One region of the Rossellomorea sp. NPDC077527 genome, then DNA from elsewhere that is predicted to be linked to it. Evidence: predicted binding sites of a transcription regulator. Region 1 holds the regulator's gene; the other holds the start of a gene.
The links. The regulator Rex, encoded in region 1, represses fermentation and respiration genes when NADH is low (regulators of the CRP and FNR family bind a similar motif). The targets are predictions, from matches to a motif close to TTGTGAAATATTTCACAA.

Region 1 (6,060 bases):
TCTCGTCCCTACCATATCCAATGGTAAGATCCTGGACATGCAGGACGTCGTTTCCACTTGGACGTTCGATCTGGAACGCGAAGTTGGCAGATTTCTCATCTCCGAGTGGCTTGTCCATCCTATCCATACGTTCTAACTTTTTTCGACGGCTTTGAGCCATCTTGGTAGTGGAGGCACGAGCGATATTCCGTTGAATGAAGTCTTCGAGCTTGGCGACTTCCTGTTGTTGACGCTCGAACATTTTGAGATCCTTTTCATAGTCTTCTGCTTTCTGTTCAAGGTACCTACTGTAATTGCCCAGATATTTCTTGCTCCTGTTCCGTGAAATCTCATACACCTGGTTGACGACGCTGTCTAAGAAATAGCGGTCATGGGATACAATCAGGACGGCCCCTTCATAGCTTTGAAGATAGGTCTCAAGCCATGATAACGTGTCGATATCCAAATGGTTGGTCGGCTCATCAAGGATGAGGATATCGGGCTTGGTGAGAAGAAGTTTACCGAGAGCGAGACGGGTTTTCTGCCCACCGCTCAATGTGGATATCTTAGTGCCGTAATCGAAATCGGCGAAATTCAATCCGTGAAGGACGGATCGGATATCCGCTTCATACTGATATCCACCGGAGTCCTTGAAGCGTATTTGAAGTTCATCATATTCTTTCAATACTCTTTGATAGAAATCTTCTTGTTCATAAACGGAAGGGTCGGCCATCTGCTGCTCCAATGAGCGTAATGTTTTCTCCTGTTGCTGTAACTCTGCGAAGACGGTGAGCATCTCGGCCCAAATGGACAGATCAGACTCCAAGCCAGTATTCTGCGCAAGGTACCCGATGGAGACACCTTTTGGCTTTGTGATTTCACCGGCATCATAGGAAAGATGACCTGCAATAATTTTAAGAAGAGTCGATTTGCCCGCTCCATTACGGCCAACGAGGGCAACACGATCTCGGGTCTGTATTTCAAGTTTAATATTTGATAGGATATTATCTGCACCAAAGTTTTTGGTTAGTTGATTCACTTGTAGAAGAATCATGACGTTTCACCTCTATTTCATAGTGCTAGTGTACCGTATTTGAGAGGGGAACGGCAATCATTCGACTATTAATCATCATACACTTGGGATAAAATATAGTGTATGATGATAGGAGAGTTTATAAATTCTGTATGCCCGCTTTTTTGGAAGCGGTATCAGAGGGCTTGAAAAGATGTGGGGGAATACAATATGAACCAGGATACAACGAAAATTCCACAGGCAACGGCCAAGCGCCTTCCGTTATACTATCGCTTTATTAAAAATCTGTATTCATCTGGTAAGCAAAGGGTTTCATCGAAGGAATTAAGTGAAGCGGTGAAGGTCGATTCTGCTACCATCCGCAGAGATTTTTCTTATTTTGGAGCATTGGGAAAGAAGGGATACGGCTATAATGTCAATTATCTCCTCTCCTTCTTCCGCAAGACACTGGATCAGGATGCCCTTACGAAGGTAGTGCTGATCGGGGTGGGGAACCTTGGAACGGCGTTTCTTCATTATAATTTCATCAAGAATAATAATACAAAGATTGAAATGGCATTTGAAGTCGATGAAAAAAAGGTCGGCACGCAAATCAGCGATGTCCCTGTTTTTCATTTGGATGATTTAGAAGAGAAGCTTCTAGGGCATGATATTGAAGTAGCGATCCTGACAGTTCCGGCATCTTCTGCTCAGAACATCACAGATCGGTTGGTTTCTTCCAATATAAAGGGGATCTTGAATTTCACCCCAGCGAGATTGACCGTACCAGACCATATCCGCGTCCACCATATCGATTTAGCGGTTGAACTACAGTCACTCGTATACTTCTTAAAGCATTACTCTGAGGATGACACGGAAATGTCACAAGATGGAATCATAACAGAATAGAAAATCTTTCAAATGTACGTTATGATAGAATGGTAAAAGAGGAGGTGTCTCATTATGCCAGGTCCAGGTAGCCTCGTATTAATTGCAGTCGTTGCATTACTTATTTTCGGTCCTAAGAAATTACCGGAATTAGGAAAGGCAGCAGGAAATACACTGCGTGAATTTAAAAATGCAACAAAAGGCTTAGCAGATGATGAAGACGAAAAAAATAATAGTGCTAAGTAGAGTAGGATGAACGCCATGAGTCAAAGAGACATGACAGTTTATGAACATATAGGAGAATTGCAGAAACGACTCATGTTTGTAGTCGTTTTCTTCTTGTTAGCCGTTGTTGTAAGCTTTTTTCTTGCAGAGCCGCTAATCAGATACTTACAGCATGCCGATGAAGCGAAAGAGTTAACGATGAATGCCTTTCGTATCACAGATCCTCTGAAGATCTATATGGAAATGATCATGTTCATCGCTTTGATCATGACATCTCCCATCATTTTGTTCCAGGTCTGGTCTTTTGTCAGTCCAGGTTTATATGAACGGGAAAGAAAAGTGACACTTAGTTATATTCCCGTGTCCTTATTACTTTTCCTAGGTGGATTGTCATTTTCTTATTTTATTTTGTTTCCATATATCGTGAAATTCATGATGGGTTTATCAACGAATTTAAATATAGAGCAAGTGATTGGGATCAATGAATACTTTCATTTCTTGTTCCAAATCACCATTCCTTTTGGTTTTCTGTTTCAGTTACCTGTAGCCATGTTATTTCTTACACGGTTAGGGATTGTAACGCCGATGATGATGGGGAAAATGAGAAAAGCCGCATACTTTATCTTATTGGTTATCGCAGCGCTTATCACGCCCCCGGATATTGTATCTCATTTAATGGTGACTCTGCCATTATTCATATTATATGAAATCAGTATTTGGATATCCAAAATCGGCTACAAAAAGGTGTTAGAAGCAGAGCAGAAGCTTGAAATGGAACAGTTCGAGAATATAAATAAGGATTGATCAAATGATCAATCCTTATTTTTTGTTCTTTATTTGTTTTTTGATCTTGAAATGCAACATGATCATCCGTAGCCCGGAACCGAAGTCCAGGGTCGCAAGAAAGATGAGCATGTACGTGAAAAATCCCCAACCTTCATCATTCTGTACGTTTTGTACAGCGAAGTATGTGAAGAGCACACCGAGAAGGAGATAGATCACTCCTGAGAATAATGGTGATCTCCTCATAGAAATAATCCTCCAATAAATCCTTGTATTTTTTCAGCTTCGTTCATCATTTTCTCGATTTCGTCCTTATAGATAGATTGCATTAGAACGACCGTTGTATTCATGGCAACGTGGGCAAATATTGGCACCAGGATCCGCTTCGTTTTTACATAAAGGAAGGCGAAGGTGAAGCCCATCGCGGAATAAAGGATCACATGCTCCGGCTCGAAATGGGCTAGAGCGAAAATGACCGAGCTGATAAGGGCGGCAAAGAAGAAATGCATCTTCTCGTAAAGCACGCCAAAAATGATCTTCCTGAATACGATCTCTTCCAAAATTGGGCCGATTATGGCCGCAACTATCATAGATAATGGAACCTTTTCAATAATACCGATAATCATCTGGGTGTTTTCAGAACCCATCTGGATCCCCAGGGCATACTCGACTCGGATTGCAATCGTTTGGGCAAAGAAGGCCATGAAGATCCCGAGCACCGCCCATATGATGGAACGGCCAGTTCCTATGGGAGCGCTGCGTTCAAGCCGAGTACTAGTCTCACTTTTCCTAAGAATGCTCCAGACAACGAGAAGAGTCAGCGTAAAGCTGATGACGAGCCAATAACCTGGAACCACACTTTTGACTACATTTTCCGGTTTCCCTAGGATATCGACACCAATTTTATATAAAAGGGGTACCCCGACAATGCTTGAAAGCTGCATGACGATATAGGCAATTAAAATAAATCCGAAATGTTTTTTCAACGTTTGATCTCCTTTAGCTCCTGTAAGATAACGACCAGCTTTACTCCTGTACAATTCTACTAAGAAAAGCGGAACTGTTCAAATCTAAGGGTTTTATTCATCCTGGAATATATGGGGAAAGAGGAGCATAGGATAGGAGGGTGTGAAAAAAAGAGAAATATGACGAAAAAAATTTTAAGCAGGACTCTTGCAAAATGAAAACGAATTAATTAATATAATAGTTGTGTTAGCACTCACAGAGCTCGAGTGCTAATAAATATCATTTACATATTTCAAGGAGGTTGTTTCACTTGTTAAAACCACTAGGTGATCGCGTCGTTATCGAGCTAGTTGAGTCAGAAGAAAAAACAGCAAGCGGTATTGTGCTACCGGATTCCGCAAAGGAAAAGCCACAAGAAGGTAAAGTGATGGCTGTAGGTACTGGTCGCATTCTTGACAACGGTGAGCGCGTTGCTCTTGAGGTAGCTGTCGGCGATCGGATCATTTTCTCTAAATACGCTGGTACAGAAGTGAAATACCAAGGCACAGAATACCTGATCCTTCGTGATAGCGATATTCTGGCTGTAGTTGGCGAATAATTAAATTTCCGTATAGTAAACCATACATTATTTAAATAAGAGGAGGACTTTATCAATGGCTAAAGATATTAAATTCAGCGAAGAAGCACGCCGTTCCATGCTTCGCGGTGTCGATCAATTAGCAAATGCAGTAAAAGTAACTCTTGGACCAAAAGGACGTAACGTGGTACTTGAGAAGAAATTCGGTTCACCACTTATCACAAATGACGGTGTAACCATTGCGAAAGAAATCGAACTGGAAGATGCATTCGAAAACATGGGTGCCAAACTGGTTGCTGAAGTAGCAAGCAAAACAAACGAAATCGCCGGTGACGGTACAACGACTGCAACGGTCCTTGCTCAAGCAATGATCCGTGAAGGTCTTAAAAACGTAACAGCTGGTGCTAACCCTGTTGGCGTTCGCAAAGGAATCGAAAAAGCGGTTCAAGCGGCTATCGAAGAATTAAAAGTGATTTCTAAGCCGATCGAAGGCAAAGATTCCATCGCTCAAGTTGCGGCTATCTCTGCAGCTGACGAAGAAGTCGGTCAATTGATTGCAGAAGCAATGGAGCGCGTTGGAAACGACGGCGTTATTACAATCGAAGAATCAAAAGGGTTCACTACTGAACTTGACGTAGTAGAAGGAATGCAGTTCGACCGTGGATATGCATCTCCATACATGGTCACTGATTCAGATAAAATGGAAGCTGTCTTAGAAAATCCATACATCCTGATCACTGACAAGAAAATCGGTAACATCCAGGAAGTACTTCCTGTCCTTGAGCAAGTCGTACAACAAGGTAAGCCACTATTAATGGTAGCAGAAGATGTTGAAGGTGAAGCTCTTGCAACGCTTGTTGTAAACAAACTTCGCGGAACATTTAACGCTGTAGCTGTTAAAGCTCCTGGCTTCGGTGACCGTCGTAAAGCGATGCTTGAAGACTTAGCGGTTCTAACTGGTGGAGAAGTGATCACAGAAGATTTAGGCTTAGACCTTAAATCTGCCAACATCACTCAACTTGGCCGCGCGGCGAAAGTAGTTGTAACGAAAGAAAACACGACTGTCGTAGAAGGCTCTGGAGATCCAGAAAAAATCGCAGCTCGCGTAAACCAAATCCGTGCTCAATTAGAAGAGTCCACTTCTGAGTTCGATAAAGAAAAATTACAAGAGCGCCTTGCTAAGCTTGCAGGTGGAGTGGCAGTCGTGAAAGTTGGAGCTGCAACTGAAACTGAGCTTAAAGAACGTAAACTACGCATCGAAGACGCACTGAACTCTACTCGCGCAGCAGTAGAAGAAGGTATCGTATCCGGTGGTGGTACGGCACTAGTGAACGTATACAACAAAGTAGCATCCATCGAAGCGGATGCAGATGTTGCGACTGGTATCAACATCGTACTGCGTGCTCTAGAAGAGCCAATCCGTCAAATCGCTCACAACGCTGGACTCGAAGGTTCTATCATCGTAGAACGTCTGAAGAAGGAAGAAGTAGGTGTCGGATTCAACGCAGCAACTGGTGAGTGGGTCAACATGATCGAAAAAGGTATCGTAGATCCAACCAAAGTAACTCGTTCTGCACTGCAAAACGCAGCGTCTGTTGCAGCAATGTTCCTAACTACTGAAGCAGTAGTA
Region 2 (6,060 bases), on a different contig from region 1:
TGTCCAAGTGAGTTTACTACACGACCAACTAGTTCTTGTCCTACTGGTACTTCCATGATACGTCCAGTACGACGAACCTCATCGCCTTCACGAATGTCAGTATATGGTCCGAGAATGATGATACCTACGTTGTTTTCTTCTAAGTTTTGCGCCATACCCATGACACCGTTAGAAAATTCAACAAGCTCTCCAGCCATGACATTGTCGAGGCCATGAGCACGAGTGATACCGTCACCGATTTGGATAACTGTACCTACATCGCTTACTTTCATCTCAGACTGATAGTTTTCAATTTGCTTTTTTATCAGCGCGCTGATTTCTTCCGCCTTGATGCTCATGAATTTCACCCCTCATTTATACGAAAGTTAACGAATTAGTTCACGCTCAAGACGAGTCAATTTACCTTGAAGGCTTCCATCATAGATGCGGGTTCCGATTTGGACCTTGATGCCGCCAAGTAAATTTTCGTCTGTCACATTGGTAATTCTTAATGATTGTTTTCCGACTTTTTTTGCAAAAGAAGATGATAATGCTGTTTGCTCATCTTCCGTTAACGGACGTACAGAGTACACTGTGGCATCTGCAATTCCGCGTGCTTCGTTTGTCAATTCAATGAATGCCTCGACGACACCTGTGATCTCGCCCGTACGGTGACGGTCCGTCATCAGCATCAATGTGTTCAAGACATACGGGGAAGCTGTTGAAAATGCTTCCTGAATCAATGACTTCTTCTTATCTAACGTAAGCTTAGGATTTTCAAAGAGTACCGTTAATTCGGTGTTCTCAAGGAAAACCGCTCTCACTGTACGCAGCTCTTCTTCGATCCCTTCAAGCTGATTATGTTCCTGGGCAATCTCGAAAAGAGCTAACGCATAGCGCTTTGCAACTGAAGAGTAGCTCATCGCTCTTCCCCTACCTCTTGAATATAATCGTTAATCAACTTCTGTTGATCATCAGCAGAAAGTTCCTTCTCAATGACCTTAGAAGCAATAAGTACTGATAAAGATGCAACCTGTTTCTGAAGTGCAGCAACAGCTTGTTCTTTTTGTGTTTCGATTTCGCGTTTTGCAGATTCTTTCAATCTTTCTGCCTCTTGACGAGCAGTTGCGATGATCTCTTCACGTTGGTCAGAACCTTGTTTCTTAGAGTTTTCAATCATCGTTTGCGCTTCAAGGCGAGCTTCTTTCAGAAGTTTCTTCTGCTCTTCTAAAATATTGTTAGCCTCAGTGCGGCTTTTTTCGGCTGCTGTGATTTCACCGGCAATGTGGTCTTCACGTTGCTGCATGATTCCCATTAATGGACCCCAGGCAAACTTCTTAAGTAGCGCCATAAGGACAAGGAACATGATCAACTGGAACACGATGTCCCCTGTATTAAGGACGCTGTGACCTGCCTCACCGATAACGAATGCGTTAGTTAACATACTCGATTCACTCCCTTCAAGAATCGATTGGATCGTATTTTTTTATAAATGAACCGTTCTTGCAAAGAATCTATTCTCTAGTACATAGGAATGGCGAAGATAATCGTCAAGACGAACTTCGCCATTTAACATGTGTCAGTTTCTATTAGCTTCCTAGTGCGATGAAAGCGATAACTACACCGATGATTGGAAGTGCCTCAACTAGTGCGATACCGATAAACATTGTTGTTTGTAAAGTACCACGTAATTCTGGTTGACGTGCAATTCCTTCTACTGTACGACCTACGATAAGACCGTTACCAATACCTGCTCCTAGTGCTGCTAAACCAACTGCAATTGCTGCTGCGATAAGACTCATTCTAAAGTTCCTCCTTTAATGTATAAGAAAAATATTTTTTTACATATATGTTTGTCCACCGTAATGAACAGGTATATATTAATGGTCGTGGCTTACTTTGTGAGCCATATAGACCATTGTTAACATACAGAAAATGAAAGCCTGGATTGATCCGACAAACACCGAGAATCCTTGCCAAGCAAGCATTGGTGCGATAGCTCCGATCGTTCCGCCGATACCACCGTTAACGGCAAGACCCGCAAGTAGTGCTAGCAGGATTTCACCGGCGTAGATGTTACCGTAAAGACGAAGACCCAATGTAAGAGTGTTTGCAAACTCTTCAATGATTTTTAGCGGGAATAACCACCACATCGGCTTGAAGAAATCCTTCCCGTATTCGCCAAATCCCTTTAATCTGATTCCATAGAAATGGGACAGTACCACGACCATAACCGCAAGGGTCATTGTGATGGCAGGATCGGCTGTAGGTGATTTCCACCATAATTCGCCGTCATATACGACAGAGAATGGCAGACCCAGCATATTCGATACAAAAATATACATGATAATCGTGAGACCTAAGATATGAAAACGGCCACCCGTCTTCCAGTCCATGTTGCTCTTAATGATCCCTTTGACAAAGTCCATGACCCACTCAAAAAAGTTCTGCATCCCGGTAGGCTTCAGGGCTAAGCGACGTGTAGATAAGAGGGCAATAATAAACACTATGGCCGTTGCGACCGTGATCATCAAAACGTTCGCAAGGTTAAAAGTCAAACCCAGAAATTCGGTTGTAGGTGCTCCATGATTCAAAATACTTCACCTCTCTTCCCCGCTATTTATTAGTTTTGAAGCTGCTGAAAAAATAATCTATCATAATGACAATATAGGTAGTCATTAATCCCAAAATAAGACTTAGGAGATGAAATGTTTCTGGAAATCGTGTGGCAATGATGACTCCAAGGGCGGCTGCGGCCATACGGGAAGTGGTTCCAAGTGATCTCACTTTTTGCCCGGCTACCACGGCGTCCCCGAACTTCGAGACCCGCTTGGTCATGCCCCAGTGCATAAAGAGACTAAGAGCAGTCCCTAACATTAACCCTAAGAATACTGATTTGTGGCTGGTGAATCCCCAACCCAGGACGTAAATAGATAGCACGTACAATATGTATTTCCGCTGTCTATTAAACATTTGATGGAGTTCCGGCATATCTTATTATTCTCCTAAGAAGAAATGTCGTACTGTTCGAAGCATCGCATAAATTCCTGCGGCGAGACCGAGGAGTAATCCGATGATTAAAAAGAGTGGTGCTGAATCAACCTGCTGATCAATCCATCTTCCCAGGAAAATCCCTACTAAGATAGACCCAACAAGCTGTGCCAAAATGGCCGAATAAATGGCCATTGCTTTATATGGGCTTTCGTTTTTTTGACCCATTTCAACCCATCCCATTCAAACGAAATTTGAACACGAGGCAAGCGTTTCAGACATGATGCAAAACCGATTGCATAAGGGTTTTCCCATTGTGAAAACCTTATCATTTTACATCCTTTGTAAGCATACAATAGGGCTTTATCTATGTCAATGCGTTCAAGTTAAAAAGTTCACAACCTATCCACGTGTTTCCAAATTGTTCACATTTTCAACACATTTACAGAAAAGCGGAGGGGGCTTGCTCTGGGGCGACAAGCATAAGACGAGTCGACCGGAAAGTATTTTCCCCTTTTAGTCCATTCATCTTATTACCTCAAACTCCAAATACAGAGCTCAATGTCCACCTCAGACGAACACCCACATCCTCTTAAATATATTAACAAATTCATAGTTCCCTACTTCACATGCCCCTCCATTATATAGAAGATTCCCTTATTGAGTAACCCTTGAATTTAATGTAAATACTTCCAACTAAGATAGAAGGTCTTAGAAAATTGTAAAGGTCCGTCCCTCTACACTTAATAGGGACGGACCTTTACTTAGTTTTATTCGTTTGGATCGAAGGATTTTGGGCGTTCATCCAGTTGACCGAAGTGGTAGCGGATCGCTTGGGTGATTCGGTAGGATGCCTGTCCATCTCCATACGGGTTTGTTGCTTTGGACATTTTGCTGTGTGCTTCCGGATCTGTCAGAAGTTCTTTTGCAAGCTTGTAGATGTTTTCTTCTTCGTTTCCTGCAAGCTTCAATGTTCCCGCATCAATGCCTTCCGGACGTTCCGTTGTATCACGAAGGACAAGAACCGGTACACCCAATGATGGCGCTTCTTCCTGTACACCGCCGGAATCAGTCAGGATAAGATGAGCACGAGAAGCGAAGTTATGGAAATCGATTACATCCAGTGGTTCGATCAGATGAATGCGCTTGTCATCACCGAGAACTTCGTCTGCCACTTCACGAACGGCAGGGTTCAAATGAACAGGGTAAACAACTTGGATATCATCATGCTCTTCCACTAATCGTTTGATGGCACGGAACATGTTACGCATCGGTTGACCAAGGTTTTCACGGCGGTGAGCCGTCAGCAATACTAAACGGTCATCTCCGACCTTCTCCAATACTTCATGATGATACTCATCTTTTACCGTTGTTTTTAATGCATCGATCGCAGTATTTCCAGTGATGAAAATACCCTCTTCTTTTTTACTTTCATTCAGAAGATTCTGAGATGATTTTTCCGTAGGAGCAAAATGAAGATCCGCCATGACACCTGTCAGCTGACGATTCATCTCCTCTGGGAAAGGTGAGTATTTATTCCATGTTCTCAGCCCGGCTTCGACATGGCCGACAGAGATTTGATTATAGAAGGCTGCAAGGCTTGCAACAAATGTTGTCGTTGTATCACCATGGACCAGAACAATATCCGGCTTTGCTTCCTTCATGATCTTATCGAGACCTTCCAACCCTCGGGTTGTTACATCAATTAGAGTTTGACGGTCTTTCATGATGTTCAGGTCATAATCAGGCGTGATATCAAAGATATTCAATACCTGATCCAACATTTCACGGTGCTGAGCTGTAACTGTCACAATCGTTTCAAAGTTTTTTGGATACTTTTTTAATTCTAATACAAGTGGAGCCATCTTGATGGCTTCCGGTCTTGTTCCAAAAATAGTCATTACCTTGATTGGATTCGTCATTTTTTCGCCCTACCTTTCTTATTTCGTTCCGTACAAACGATCTCCTGCGTCCCCTAGACCAGGAACGATGTAGCCTTTTTCATTCAGCTTCTCGTCAAGAGCAGCGATGAAAATATCAACATCAGGATGCGCTTCCTTGATGGCGTCTACACCTTCCGGACACGCGACTAAGCACATGAATTTGATGCTGACGGCACCGCGTTTCTTCAATGAGTTGATGGCTTCAACAGCAGATCCGCCCGTCGCAAGCATCGGGTCGACCAGGATGAAGTCACGCTCTTCCACATCACTTGGAAGCTTTACGTAATATTCAATCGGTTTAAGAGTCTCAGGGTCACGATATAACCCAACATGCCCCACTTTCGCAGCTGGGATCAATTTAAGGATTCCATCAACCATTCCAAGACCGGCACGTAAAATAGGAACAATCCCTAGTTTTTTACCTGCAAGGGTTTTCGCTTTCGCCTTGCTTACCGGCGTTTCTACATCAATGTCTTCCAATGGCAGATCACGCGTAATTTCAAAGGCCATCAGCGTTGCAACCTCATCTACAAGCTCACGGAATTCCTTTGTACCAGTTTCTTTATCACGGATAAATGTCAACTTATGTTGGATCAACGGATGATCAAATACATATACTTTGCCCATTCGACTCTCTCCTTTAAATTCAGTTTTATGTAAAAATGGTTTGTCCACTTCATTTACACCTCAGACTATTGTACATAAAAGACAATTTAAGAGCAACAAGAGATGGGAAGTGTAATGGAATCGTTAGAATTGAGAAGTTTGGATCCTCGCGATGAGGGTTTTTGTTTAATTTGGTTGAGTGGGTGAGGACAAAAAGCTTTGGACGGGGGTGATTGCGTCGTTTTAAAGTTTATTGCGTCATTTTTGCTTGTAATTGCGTCGTTTTTTCATTAATTGCGTCATTTCACTGGGTTATTGCGTTTTTTAACAAATTATGGAACTCATTACCCATACTCATCAAAAAACCTCCCCACCAGAAACATCCGTCTCTAATGAAGAGGTCAACATAGTTATCTCTCAGGATATAACTCAAATTTGCTCGTCAAATCAATAACGCGCTTGCGTGCTTCTTCCAATTTCGCTTCATCTTCATGGTTCTTAAGAGTCAATGCCATAATTGAAGCAATTTCGTCCATATCTT

Region 2: a site for Rex is predicted at 3,354-3,371, ahead of ACIGG7_RS18045 (AtpZ/AtpI family protein). Genes of this name have one in related genera too.

What each region holds. Positions count from the first base shown of each region.
Region 1 is NZ_JBITVL010000011.1:4,472-10,531, forward strand. It holds gene ACIGG7_RS22320 (ABC-F family ATP-binding cassette domain-containing protein) at 1-1,033, opposite strand, end outside; gene ACIGG7_RS22325 (redox-sensing transcriptional repressor Rex) at 1,223-1,900, shown strand; gene ACIGG7_RS22330 (twin-arginine translocase TatA/TatE family subunit) at 1,955-2,125, shown strand; gene tatC (twin-arginine translocase subunit TatC) at 2,141-2,908, shown strand; gene ACIGG7_RS22340 (YdiK family protein) at 2,924-3,133, opposite strand; gene ACIGG7_RS22345 (CPBP family intramembrane glutamic endopeptidase) at 3,130-3,873, opposite strand; gene groES (co-chaperone GroES) at 4,164-4,451, shown strand; gene groL (chaperonin GroEL) at 4,507-6,060, shown strand, end outside.
Region 2 is NZ_JBITVL010000005.1:227,130-233,189, forward strand. It holds gene atpA (F0F1 ATP synthase subunit alpha) at 1-338, opposite strand, end outside; gene ACIGG7_RS18020 (F0F1 ATP synthase subunit delta) at 366-902, opposite strand; gene atpF (F0F1 ATP synthase subunit B) at 899-1,423, opposite strand; gene atpE (F0F1 ATP synthase subunit C) at 1,569-1,781, opposite strand; gene atpB (F0F1 ATP synthase subunit A) at 1,860-2,573, opposite strand; gene ACIGG7_RS18040 (ATP synthase subunit I) at 2,596-2,970, opposite strand; gene ACIGG7_RS18045 (AtpZ/AtpI family protein) at 2,977-3,198, opposite strand; gene wecB (non-hydrolyzing UDP-N-acetylglucosamine 2-epimerase) at 3,741-4,892, opposite strand; gene upp (uracil phosphoribosyltransferase) at 4,911-5,540, opposite strand; gene ACIGG7_RS18060 (serine hydroxymethyltransferase) at 5,930-6,060, opposite strand, start outside.